DNA from 2 places in the Clostridium sp. NSJ-145 genome. Region 1 is predicted to be linked to the other one. Evidence: riboswitches for the same ligand, from Rfam matches in the RefSeq annotation. Region 1 holds a riboswitch; the other holds the start of a gene.
What was found. A riboswitch is a leader RNA that binds a small molecule or an ion and turns the genes downstream of it on or off. The one in region 1 is predicted to bind lysine.
Positions count from the first base shown of each region.

Region 2: it holds a riboswitch for lysine, as region 1 does, so the genes downstream of both, lysA (diaminopimelate decarboxylase) here and LQE93_RS12460 (Na+/H+ antiporter NhaC family protein) in region 1, are expected to answer to the same signal.

Region 1 covers NZ_JAJNOS010000013.1:78,849-85,172, reverse strand. The annotation lists gene ileS (isoleucine--tRNA ligase) at 1-94, shown strand, start outside; gene LQE93_RS12485 (LacI family DNA-binding transcriptional regulator) at 282-1,280, shown strand; gene LQE93_RS12480 (hypothetical protein) at 1,529-1,714, opposite strand; gene LQE93_RS12475 (nucleoside recognition domain-containing protein) at 2,073-2,648, shown strand; gene LQE93_RS12470 (spore maturation protein) at 2,662-3,186, shown strand; gene LQE93_RS12465 (aminopeptidase P family protein) at 3,271-4,536, shown strand; lysine riboswitch at 4,617-4,793, shown strand; gene LQE93_RS12460 (Na+/H+ antiporter NhaC family protein) at 4,917-6,324, shown strand, end outside.
Region 2 covers NZ_JAJNOS010000001.1:215,325-221,648, forward strand. The annotation lists gene dapF (diaminopimelate epimerase) at 1-317, opposite strand, end outside; gene LQE93_RS01155 (aspartate kinase) at 381-1,586, opposite strand; gene lysA (diaminopimelate decarboxylase) at 1,666-2,967, opposite strand; lysine riboswitch at 3,086-3,282, opposite strand; gene LQE93_RS01165 (hypothetical protein) at 3,420-4,520, opposite strand; gene LQE93_RS01170 (zinc-ribbon domain-containing protein) at 4,666-4,821, opposite strand; gene LQE93_RS01175 (SPFH domain-containing protein) at 5,061-6,324, opposite strand, start outside.

The sequences.
Region 1 (6,324 bases):
AACTCAAGAAATAGTATTTAATGGAGATTATGATTATACTGAAACTGTTATTAATGGTGAAAAATTAAATATGACAGTAGAAGTAGTTAAATAATTTAAAAATATTATGGTAAAGAAGGGAATTAACTCATAATTCCCTTCTTTTTTTGAAAGAATATATAAAGATAGATAAATTAGTTCAAAATTATATTATATTAATAAAATACTTATATGTTCTTGTACAACTAATGAAAAAACGGTATAATTAATAATTAAAATGAAAAAAATGGAGTGATGTTGACATGGCTACTTCTATTAAAGATGTTGCAAGAGAAGCGGGCGTTTCAATAGCTACGGTTTCTAGAGTACTTAATGATATAGATGTTGTAAATGAAGATACAAAGAAAAAGGTATTGGATGCAATAAAGAAATTAGGATACAGACCAAATATCGTAGCTAGAAGCTTAAAGACTCAAAGAACGAAGACAATAGGAATATTAGTTCCAGATATATCAAGTGGATTTTATCCTGAAATAGTTAGAGGAGCAGAAGATGTTGCTAATATATATGATTATAACGTTATATTATGTAACTCAGACTTTGACTACGATAAAGAAAAAGATTACTTAAGAGTATTGAAAGAGAAAATGGTAGATGGAGTTATCTACATGAGCTCTTCATTACAAGAAGAATCTCTAGATATTATTAATGATTTAGATTTAAAAACTGTTTTAGTTGAAACAAAAGACAGAGAAGGAAGATTACCAAGCGTAACTATAGATAACATAGAGGCTTCATATGAAGCAACTAAGCATTTACTTGAAAAAGGAATAAAAAATATTGCCTTTGTAGGAGTAAAGAAAGAGGTAGCTAATGCTTGGGGAGATAGATTCTTAGGATACGAAAAAGCTTTAAAAGAAGCTGGATTAGAAGTTGATGAAGATTTAGTATACCTTCAAAATCTTAAATACAAGACAGGTAGTGATGCTGCGGAAAAATTCTTAAGCCTTTCTAAAAAATTTGAAGGGGTTGTATGTGCATCAGATGAAATAGCTATGGGAGTTATAAATGGATTAAGAGAAAAGGGAATTAATACTCCAGATGACGTTAGTGTTATAGGATTTAATAATAACGCTGTAGCATCATATTTCTATCCAAGATTAACTACAGTAAATCAACCAAGTTATGATATGGGATCTGTAGCTATGAGAATGTTAATTAAAATCTTAAATAATAAACCTTTAGAAGAAGGTCAATATGTATTAGATTATAAGTTAATACAAAGAGAAAGTTGTAAATAAGTCGTTTTATACGACTTATTTTTTTTTATTTATAAAGATTGTAATAATAAAGAAAATATGGTAAACTATATACATAAGGTTGAGAACGTTTACTAAATAAAATAAAATGGGTTAAAAAATTCAACTATGTATGTGTTATTTTATGAGAGTATAAGTTAAATGGGTGTAATAATAATTTAGTAAACAAGATAATAAAAAGATAGCTATGGGTAAGCTATCTTTTTTTATTTTGAATAAAATATGTTATTTTATAATATTCCTTCATTTTTTAATATATCTTCTAATTGTTGTACCTTTTGAGTTAAAGTATAGAATTTTTCCTTTAAAACTTCTTTTGGGGCATCTATTGTATCAACGAATTCTTCCATTTCTTCAACCGTTTTTAATGCTTCCTCTATGTCTCTTTGAGCTAATTTTAAGTTTGATTCTTTCATCGGTACATCTCCTTATATTTAAAGTAAAACTAATATAGTATTTATCTTTATCCTATCACTAATAAATAGACGTTGCAAGGCATATATTTTAAATAGTTAACAGTTAAAAGAGAAAAGTTAAGAAGTGAAAAATCAACAGTTCCACGCGTTTATAAAATTAATAGTTAAAAGTAAAAGTTGGGGTGTAAATTCAGCTGAACTGAATTTAAAACATAATATAAAAAATTACGGAGTTGTTTTATCCATAACTTTTAATTTGTTATTTTACACTATTAATAAAAATAAGGAACGGTTTTATAAAAGCTAATAACTACTAAATCTTAACTATTAACTATTAATTAAATTGGGGGGATAGTAAATGATAAATTACATATGGTTTATAATGATTTTTCTAGGAATACTAGTTAGTATATTTACTGGCAATGGGGAAGCTATGTCTAATACAATAATTAGTTCTATAGATAGTACCGTTACTTTTATTATAAGTTTAGTTGGATTAATGTGCTTTTGGTGTGGAGTAATGAAGGTTGCTGAAAAAAGTGGATTAACAGAGAAGTTAGCAAAGCTTATGAAACCGATACTTAAAGTGATTTTTAAGGAAGCAGCAAAGGATGAAAAAGCATTAGGGGCAATTGTAATGAATATAACTGCTAATATGATGGGGTTAGGAAATGCTGCTACACCTTTTGGGATAAAAGCTATGGAAGAAATGGATAGATTAAATAGAGATAAAGGAAGAGCTAGTAATGATATGGCGTTATTTCTTGTACTTAACGCGGCTTGTGTTCAGTTAGTACCATCCACGGTAATTTCTATAAGAGCGGCAGCAGGGTCTACAAATCCTGGGGTAATAATTTTACCTGCGATTATATCAACCACGGTGGCGGCTATTGTAGGTGTTATATGTGCTAAAATTCTTCAGAGATATTTTTAAGGAGGGATAGAGTATGTTTCAATATATAACTAAAAGTATAATTCCTATAATAGTATTTATAATAATAACTTATGGGATGTTTAAGGGAAGAAAGGTTTATGATTGGTTTGTTGAAGGTGCAAAAGATGGATTAAAGGTATGTATGAATATTTTTCCTTATCTTTTAGCTATGATTTTGGCGGTTCATATATTTAGGGAAGCTAAGCTTTTAGATATGTTAAATAATCTTATCTCTCCTATATCAGGATTAATAGGTTTACCTAAAGAAGTAGTTCCTCTTGTTTTAGTAAAACCTCTGTCAGGAAGTGGAGCTATGGGAATATTTACTGATATACTTAAAAATTATGGACCAGATACGTTTATAGGGTTAGTATCATCAGTAATAATGGGAACTACAGAAACTATATTTTATACTGTAACGGTATACTTTGGTGCAGTTAAAATTAAAAAAGTAAGACATACAGTTTGGGCTGCAGTGATGGCTGATATGACAGCAATTATTATGGCAATATTAATGGTAAAAATTCTTATATTTTAAAAGTTTATGGAAAAATTTTGTTTTTATAGATATAATATTTATTAATTGTAGCTGTTAATTTAATACGCAAAGGAGAAAAAGTATATGAAGGCAGATTTTTTTAAAAATAATAGAAAAAGATTATTTGAAAAAATAAAAGATAATTCAATTGTGATTTTATTTGCAGGTAATGCGCCTAAAAAGACTGCAGATGAAGCATACCCATTTACGCCTAATAGAAACTTTTACTATTCAACAGGAATAAGTGAAGAAAATCATATTCTTGTAATGAGTAAAGTAGGTGGAAGTGAGAAGAGTACATTATTTATAAAAGATATAGACCCTGATTTAGAAAGATGGATAGGAAAGAGTATTCGTAAAGATGAAGCTACTGAAATTAGTGGTATTGAAGACGTAAAATTTAAAAGTCAATTTGATTCAGAGATTCATAGATTGCTTTGCTTAAAAGAAGAAGTGAATCTATACTTAGATTTAGAAAGAGATAGTATTTCTTCAACATCTAGTATAGCAAATGAATTTGCTAAGGATATAATTTCTAAATATCCACAAGTAATGATTAAAAATATATTTAGTATATTTGGAGAATTACGACTAGTAAAAAGTGAAGAAGAAGTTGATAACATAAAAAAAGCTATATCAATAACTATCGAAGGTATTGAAGCTTTAATGAAAAATTCTAAAGCAGGAATAAAAGAATATCAATTAGAATCATATTTTGATTTTGTATGTAAAAATAATGGGGTAAAGGATTTTGCATTTAAAACTATTGCAGCTGCAGGAAAAAATGCAGCTACATTACACTATGTAGCAAATGATTCAGAATTAAAAGACGGAGATTTAATTCAGTTTGATTTAGGAGCACAATATAACTTTTACAATGCAGATATTTCGAGAGCCTTCCCTGTAAACGGAAAATTTACAGAGAGACAAAAAGCTGTTTATAATGCTGTTTTAAAGGTTAACGAAGAAATAATAAATGATATAAAACCAGGAAAAACATTTAGAGATATCAATAAAAAAGCTACTGATCTAATAGCTGAAGAATGTATTAAACTTGGACTTATAAAAGAAAAATCAGAGGTTAGTAAGTATTATTTTCATAGCATTGGACATAGTTTAGGACTAGATACTCATGATTTAGAAACACCTCATAGAGATATAACATTTAAAGAAGGTGTAGTATATACAGTAGAACCAGGAATTTATATTGAAGAAGAAAATATGGGCATAAGAATAGAAGACGATATTCTAGTAACGAAAGATGGAGTAGTAAATTTAACAAGTGGAATGATAAAGACTGTGGAAGAAATAGAAACTTTTATGGCAAAGTATAATAATAACATTAAATAAATATACTTGAAAAAAGTTATAAAATGGTATTGTCAAGAACGAATATAATGTGTATAATTATAATAAATTAATCGTGAATAAATAAAGGTAGAGGCGCGATACTTAAGAGTACTATTGATGAGGTAAGCACTGTGAGTTAATAGGAAAGGAATTATCGCCGAAGCATACAACTAATGCTTTAAGGTTGTATAGCTGGGGATGTATATAATATATATATCACTGTCACAAACTTGTTTTTGTGGTGAGCTATCATTTGAGGAAGACCTAATTTTTTAATGCAATTTTAGGGCCTTGAGTGTTAACTCAAGGCTCTTTTTATTGCACAAAAGCAAAACCCTTTAATTATTCACAAAAAATATATTAATTAGGGGGAAACAAAAATGAAAAAGACGGGATTTAGAGTAATCCTACTAACAATGATTATTTTTACTTTATCAACAACAATGGCATTTGCCAGTGAGTTAGAACCAGCAGCAGTAAATGCAGAAAGATTTGGGTTATTAACTTTAATACCACCAATAGTAGCGATAGTATTAGCATTTATTACTAAGAACGTTGTTATTTCTTTATTTATAGGGATTTTATCAGGTAGCTTTTTAATTAGCCTTACAGGATATAATGTGTTTTATGCACTTATACAAGCATTCTTAGATTTTGTTACAAGAGCATTAAATTCTTTAGCAGATCCATGGAATGCAGGTATAATACTTCAGGTATTGGCAATTGGAGGAGTTATTAATTTAGTAGGTAAAATGGGTGGAGCTAAGGCTATAGCAGAAGCTTTAGCAAAAAAAGCAAAGACTGCAAGAAGCACTCAATTAATAACTTGGTTATTAGGATTATTCGTATTCTTTGATGATTACGCAAATTCACTTATAGTTGGACCTATAATGCGTCCAGTAGCTGATAAGATGAAGATTTCAAGAGAGAGATTAGCGTTTATAATTGATGCAACTGCAGCGCCAGTAGCTGGGCTTGCAATAATATCAACTTGGATTGGATTAGAAGTTAGCTTAATAGGTGAAGGGTTTAATCAAATAGGTGTAGAAGCAAGTGGATTTGGAGTATTCCTTCAAACTATACCATATAGATTTTACAACATATTAATTCTTGCATTTATAATTATTACAGCAGTTACTTTAAAAGAATTTGGACCAATGAGAAAAGCTGAAATAGCTGCAAGAAAGAGAAATAAAGATATTGTTGAAGAGATAGCAGCATCATCTTCACAAATGGATGAATTAGAACCAAAAGAAGGTGTAGAGCTTAGCATATGGAATGCAATTATTCCAATAGGGACACTAATTATTTCAGCGCTAGTAGCATTCTACTATAGTGGATATAGCTCAATAATGGGTGGAGATAACGTAGCACTTCAACAAATAATGACTAACTCACCAATGTCATTTGCAGGAATAATGGAAGCTTTCTCAGCAGCAGATGCTTCAGTAGCATTATTCCAATCAGCATTATTTGCATCAGTTGTAACTATAATTATGGCTGTTAGTAAAAAGATATTTACTTTAAGTGAAGCTATAGAAACTTGGGTAGATGGAATGAAAGGGCTAATTATTACAGGAGTTATTCTTATATTAGCTTGGTCTTTAGGTTCAGTAATTAAAGAACTTGGAACTGCATATTATTTAGTTGAAGCTTTACAAGGTGCTATACCAGCATTTTTATTACCAAGTTTAATATTCGTTCTAGGAGCAGTAATATCATTCTCAACTGGAACTGCATATGGAACAATGAGTATATTAATGCCATTAGCAATACCTCTTGCACATT
Region 2 (6,324 bases), on a different contig from region 1:
TCTGGCCTCATAATTCCCGCTAAAGTCTCCACATTAAAGTTTTTTCCTTTTACAATTCCATTTTCATAAACAAACTTTGAAAAACATCGTATACCATTTCCACACATACTAGCTATAGATCCATCTGCATTATAAAACTTCATTCTTATATCAGCCTTAGTTGATTCTGATACAATAATCATTCCATCTGCCCCAATTCCATAATGTCTATTGCAAACTTTCTTAGCCAACTCACTGTAATCTTCAAAATTCAAATCGCTTTCTCTTAAAATTATAAAATCATTTCCTGTTCCATGAAATTTTTGAAACTTAATCATTTTTGCCCCCACTATTCTATTCAAATATCTTTAAGTATTCCAATAGATTATTTAAATTTTAACTTATAAATTTAATTCTTTTGCTAGAATATTTGCTGCTTTTTGCTTGTCCTTAGAATCAATAGCAAATGATATACTTATCTCTGAAGTTGTAACTTGTTTAAATTCTATATTATTTTCAGCAAAAATCTTAAATACCTTTGCAGTTACTCCACTTTGATTCATCATCCCTATTCCTATAACAGATACTTTAGTTATATTTAATTCAACAGATATATTAATACCTAAAATTTCATCTTTAATTTTTGTTATAACATCTTTTATAGTTTCTAAATCATCTTTGCTTGCAGTAAATGAAACATTAACATATCCATTTGCAGGTGCTGTCTGACTTATCATATCTATGTTTATAAAACTTTGTGCTAATCTTTCAAAAATCATTGCTATATTATTTGATTTAAATAACACATTATTTATAGTAATCATTAAATTATTTTCACTAATTGTAAGTCCAGTAATAACTCTTTCTTCCATTCTCTCATCATACTCCTTTATCCATGTTCCTTTTACATCACCAGTATTTAATGATACATAAATTGGTACATTATATTTACACCCTATTTCAACAGCTCTCGCATCCATAACACCTGCACCTAATGATGCCATTTCCATCATTTCTTCATAGCTTATATAATCAATTTTCTTTGCTTCTTTATATACTCTAGGATCTATAGAATATATTCCATCTACATCTGTATAAATCTCGCAAGGACACTTTAGTTTTGCAGCTATTGCAACAGCTGTAGTGTCTGATCCACCTCTACCTAAAGTAGTTATATCTCCATCTTCATTAATTCCTTGAAAACCTGCTACTACTACAATTTTTCCTTCTTGTAAATATTTTTTTACCTTCCTAACGTCAATATCTGCTATTTTATTTTTTGTATGAATACCTTGTGTTTTAATGCCCGCTTGAAACCCTGTTAGTGATATAGATTTATAACCTTCGGCCTCTAAAGCCATAGATAATAATGATATAGACATCTGTTCACCTGTAGATAGCAACATATCTAATTCTCTTTTATTAGGATTATTACAAATCTCTTTAGACATATTTATAAGATTATCTGTTGTCTTCCCCATTGCAGAAACTACAACAACCACTTCATTTCCTTTTTCCTTTTCGTTAATAACTCTTCTAGCCACAAACTTAATTTTTTCAATACTTCCTACTGAAGTGCCCCCATATTTTTGTACTACAATATTCATTTCATTGCCCCCTTTAATAATATGAAATATCTTCTCTCTTTATCAAAATGTAACTTTAAATAAAAAACATAAATTCTTATTAAAACATTACATCATTTTTTAAAATATCTTCATAACTCTCTCTTTTAACTGCTATTCTCGCTATACCATCCCTTACAAATACAACTGCTGGTCTAGGTATCCTATTATAATTACTAGCCATTGAATAATTATAAGCCCCAGTACTTAAAACAGCTAAAATATCATTTCTTTCAACTTTAGGAAGCATTATATCCTTAACTATAATATCTCCTGATTCACAGCATTTTCCAGCTATCGTATATTCAATTTTTTCCTTATTATCGAACTTATTAGCTACTACAGCTTCATACTTTGCATCATACAATGCAGTTCTGATATTATCTGTCATTCCTCCATCAACAAAAATATAATTTTTATCACCGTAAGTCTTTTTTGTTCCACCAACCTTATATAACGTTGTACCTGCATTTGCAATAATTGATCTTCCTGGTTCTATCATTATTTTAGGTATTAATAAATTATGCTTTTCACATTCTTCTTTAATTGATATCACCATGTTATTTAAGAAATTACTTAATTCTATAGGTATATCTCCATCAGAATAGTAAACTCCAAAGCCTCCACCCATATTTAATTCTCTAGTAACAAAATCACATTTTTCTTTTATTTTGCTAATAAAATCAACCATAACTGAAACACTCATATAAAAAGATGTTTCCTGAAATATTTGTGATCCTATATGACAATGAAATCCTCTTAAAGTAACCCTTTCACTATTCATAAATTTTCTTACTACTTCATATATATCTTCACTAAATATAGATTCTCCAAATTTTGAATCATTTTTAGATGTTTGTATATATTCATGGGTGTGAGCATCTACTCCTGGATTTACTCTTAAAAGAACTTCAATTTTTTTATCTAATTCATTACATAAATATTCAATTAAATCTAATTCATCTCTATTATCAACTACTATTCTTCCTATACCTGATTCTATAGCCAATCTTAACTCTTCTTCTGTTTTATTATTTCCATGCATGTAAACCCTACTTAATGGAAATTTACTTCTAATAGCCGTGTAAAGTTCCCCTCCTGAAACTACATCAAGAGATAACCCTTCTTCTTCTATTACCTTGCAAATCGCTAAGTTTAAAAATGCCTTTGAGGCATATATTACTTCTGTTTCAATTCCTTTTCCTTTAAAATTATCATTAAAAACTCTACAGTTTCTTCTTACTAACTCTTCATCAACTACATATAACGGAGTTCCATATTCTTTTGCTAGATAAACAACATCACAATTACCTATTTCTAAATTACCATTTTGATTTTTTTTCATAGTTCCAAATAAATTCATGTTATATCCTCCTATTTACTAAAATTCAACTTATATAAGTTAGTAAATAAAAAACAGTCATGAGCAAAAGGTACTCATGACTGTTTTAAAACAATATAAAACAAAACCTTCTGCCCCAACAAGATGTAGCTCTTCTTTATGAAAATTGGGCAATTCTCATAAGACAGTTCTATGCTTCTTAAACATAGACCCAATAAATAGACTCTTATCTATTTATTTCGGCGATGGCCCCTTTCCTATACATTGAAGTTATCAAATCTCAGATCTGAACTTTCTGTTATAGTACTGATGACAATCGCGGCCTCTACAACAAGTTGTTTAAAACATATTAAATTCACATTAACTTAAATAAAGTTTAACATTTTCTTACATTTGTGTCAAATATTTATTACAATTTTATTATCTAGCTAAAAAAGTATTCCTCTTATATTTTCTTATATAACTATTTTTTCTTACTCTTTAGCTATATATGCTATTTTATTATTTCCAAAAAACATTTGCTCCCACAAAGCATCACTTTCTAAAACCTCTTTTCCTTTAGATGATTCTATTGTTAATCTAGCTTTTCCAATACATCTAAGATAAGTTGGATTTATTCCTCTTGATACTGAAAATAAAATTTCACTATAAGATAATCCCATAACATTTAAAAGAGATGATGCAAAAATATCCTTCTCTCTTATGAATTCTATCGTATACTTTGTTTCATTCTCATCTACATAAATAAAAGTTATATTATTATCTATAAATTTTTCTGTTAAATTATGCTCTTTTGTATTATTCCTTTCAATCTTAATTTTATTCTCATCTTCCACTAGAACCTCTTCATTTTTTGCAATAAATAAAGTAGCAGATCTTAAATAATCATATTTTTTCTCTGAAATAATATCATTAGCAACAATTGTATAAGGACCTATCTTAGCTCTACACCAATACCAATGATTTATTATTCTATCCATTTCAACATTTCCCCAATTATGATCGTGATATCCATTACCCTCTAGCTTCATGCTTAATCCATTAACTTTTACTTGTCCTGAAGCTTCTGCACTTGGTTGCGGTACTAACCATCCAAAATAAAGATTTTCGTTTTCTCCAAAAAATGTATAACCTGTTTTAGGTCTATACATAGGAAGAGTACTTTTCATAACACAATCATACTGTACTAATGTGTCTTCAAAATGAATGTAATAATTTCCATCTTGATATTTTATAAAGCTATCTCCTATTTTTACATCACATCGTTCTCTTGATGCATCTATTATATTTTTATTTTCTTCTGTTATTGTTCTACAAATTGTTTGACCATTTGGTAAGGTGACATCTAAAGTAGCTGTTGGCTTCCCTGGTCCTTTAACATCAAATCTATCTTTTGTATAAAATATTACTACAAATCTACACCCATTATTATATTCAGCATCAAAATACCACCATTCATATGAACCCCTATCTCCTGACGTTCTAAGGCCATCTTCCCATATATCTACTTTCTTACCAATCCCTAATTTATTATAATATTGATCTTCTTTAGCTAAAAATACTCTTTTGTTCATATCACTTTCTCCTCATCTCGTATAAGATATACATATGAGTTTTTTTGTCATAATGTGATTTTTAGCAAACATAATATAAAGCAAAAAAAAATCGTATTGAAAAATAAACTATATCTTTCAATACGATGTTAGAACAAAAGACTAATTATCTTCTATTGTTTTGTTCTTTTTTAGCTCTTCTGCAAGCAGCACATCTTGTAGGTTCATTAGTGAATCCTTTTTCTTTATAGAATTCTTGTTCTCCTACTGTAAATACAAATTCTTGACCACAATCTCTACATACTAATGTTTTATCTGTCATTTTTCTTTCCTCCTTGGAACTTAAAAGTACTAAAAGTGAGTAAAGTACTTTTTTCAATATTATTTATCCCCAAGAAAACGGAATATATTCATTACTTACTCAATTTATTTTATATAATCTATTATTTTTTATATCCTATAAACTTAATTATCAACTTGTATATTTACTTCTTTAAATATAATCATATTTGACATCTATTGTCGATAAATCATTCAATTATTAAACAATATGCTACTTAATTAATCTCTTATATTTTCATCTTTTGATGAACTCTCCATATTCGATATTTGATTCATAATTTCATCTTTAATCTTTTTTATTTGTTCTACTTCATCAATCTCTTTAATAAACTCTCCTTCAGTAAACTTCTCACTTAACAAAAGCATTATTAAAGATTCAAAAGCATTTGCTCCTCCATTTTCTGTATTACTTCCTGTACTTACTAATGTCTTAGGAACTATATCTATTTTTCCTTCTTTAATAGCATTTGCAAATGAAGCCATTACATCACTAACAACTTTATATTGTGGACCTCCATAAGCACTAACCTGTTCCTTAGCAGCTATAGCCTTTGATATACCTACTCTAGCCTCCTTATCAGCTTCTGCTTCAGCTGTAATCTTAATCTTAAACGCTTCTGCCTCTGCTTCCTTTTTAACTTTATATGCATCGGCCTCAGATAACTTTTGTATCTTTTCCGCATCTTGTCTTGCTTTCATAAGTTCTGCTTTCCCTTGATTTTCTTGAATCATAATATTTATATCAGACTCTGTTAATGTAGTTTGTTGCTTTGCAACTGCCTCTGCTTCTCTTAATTCCTTTTCTTTCTCAGCTGCTTTTTGTTGAGTTTCATAAGTCTGAAGTTGCTCTCTTGCTATCTGTCTACTTCTTAATTGTGTTAATATAGTTTCTATCTCATTTCCTACCTTTGGACTTGCTGGTGTTCCTATTAATACTTCTTCTAACTCTAAGTTATAATGTCCGAACTTTTCTTGCATCTCTTTTGAACTTTGAGCTTGAATCTCATTACGTTCTTGAATTAATTCAATTAATGTTTTTGTTTGACCAATGTTCTTAAAATATGCTGAAATCATTGGATCTAAAGTCTGATCTACCAGCATCTTTATATCTCCAAATCTTTGGATAACTAACGGTGCTTTTCTATAATCTATATGAAATACAACTGATAAAGGTAAGTTAGGTTCAAATGCATCCTTAGTGATTAAACTAACTTCTTTAAGATTTTCATCATATTTGTGATTTCCTATTTGATTAGATATCCATTTTAAAATTACATTTGTAGTAGGGACTTTAATTATATTACCTGCGTAAGTATTAAAGGCATATTTTCCTGGCATTAGAGGTTCATTCCAAACGCCTCTATATCCTTTTTTCACCAACTCACCATGTTTATAATCTACTCCTGAAAAATCTTCTCCCTTTGATCCTGTGTAAGATACTACTACACCTACAAACCCTACTGGAATTACTACCTTAGGAATA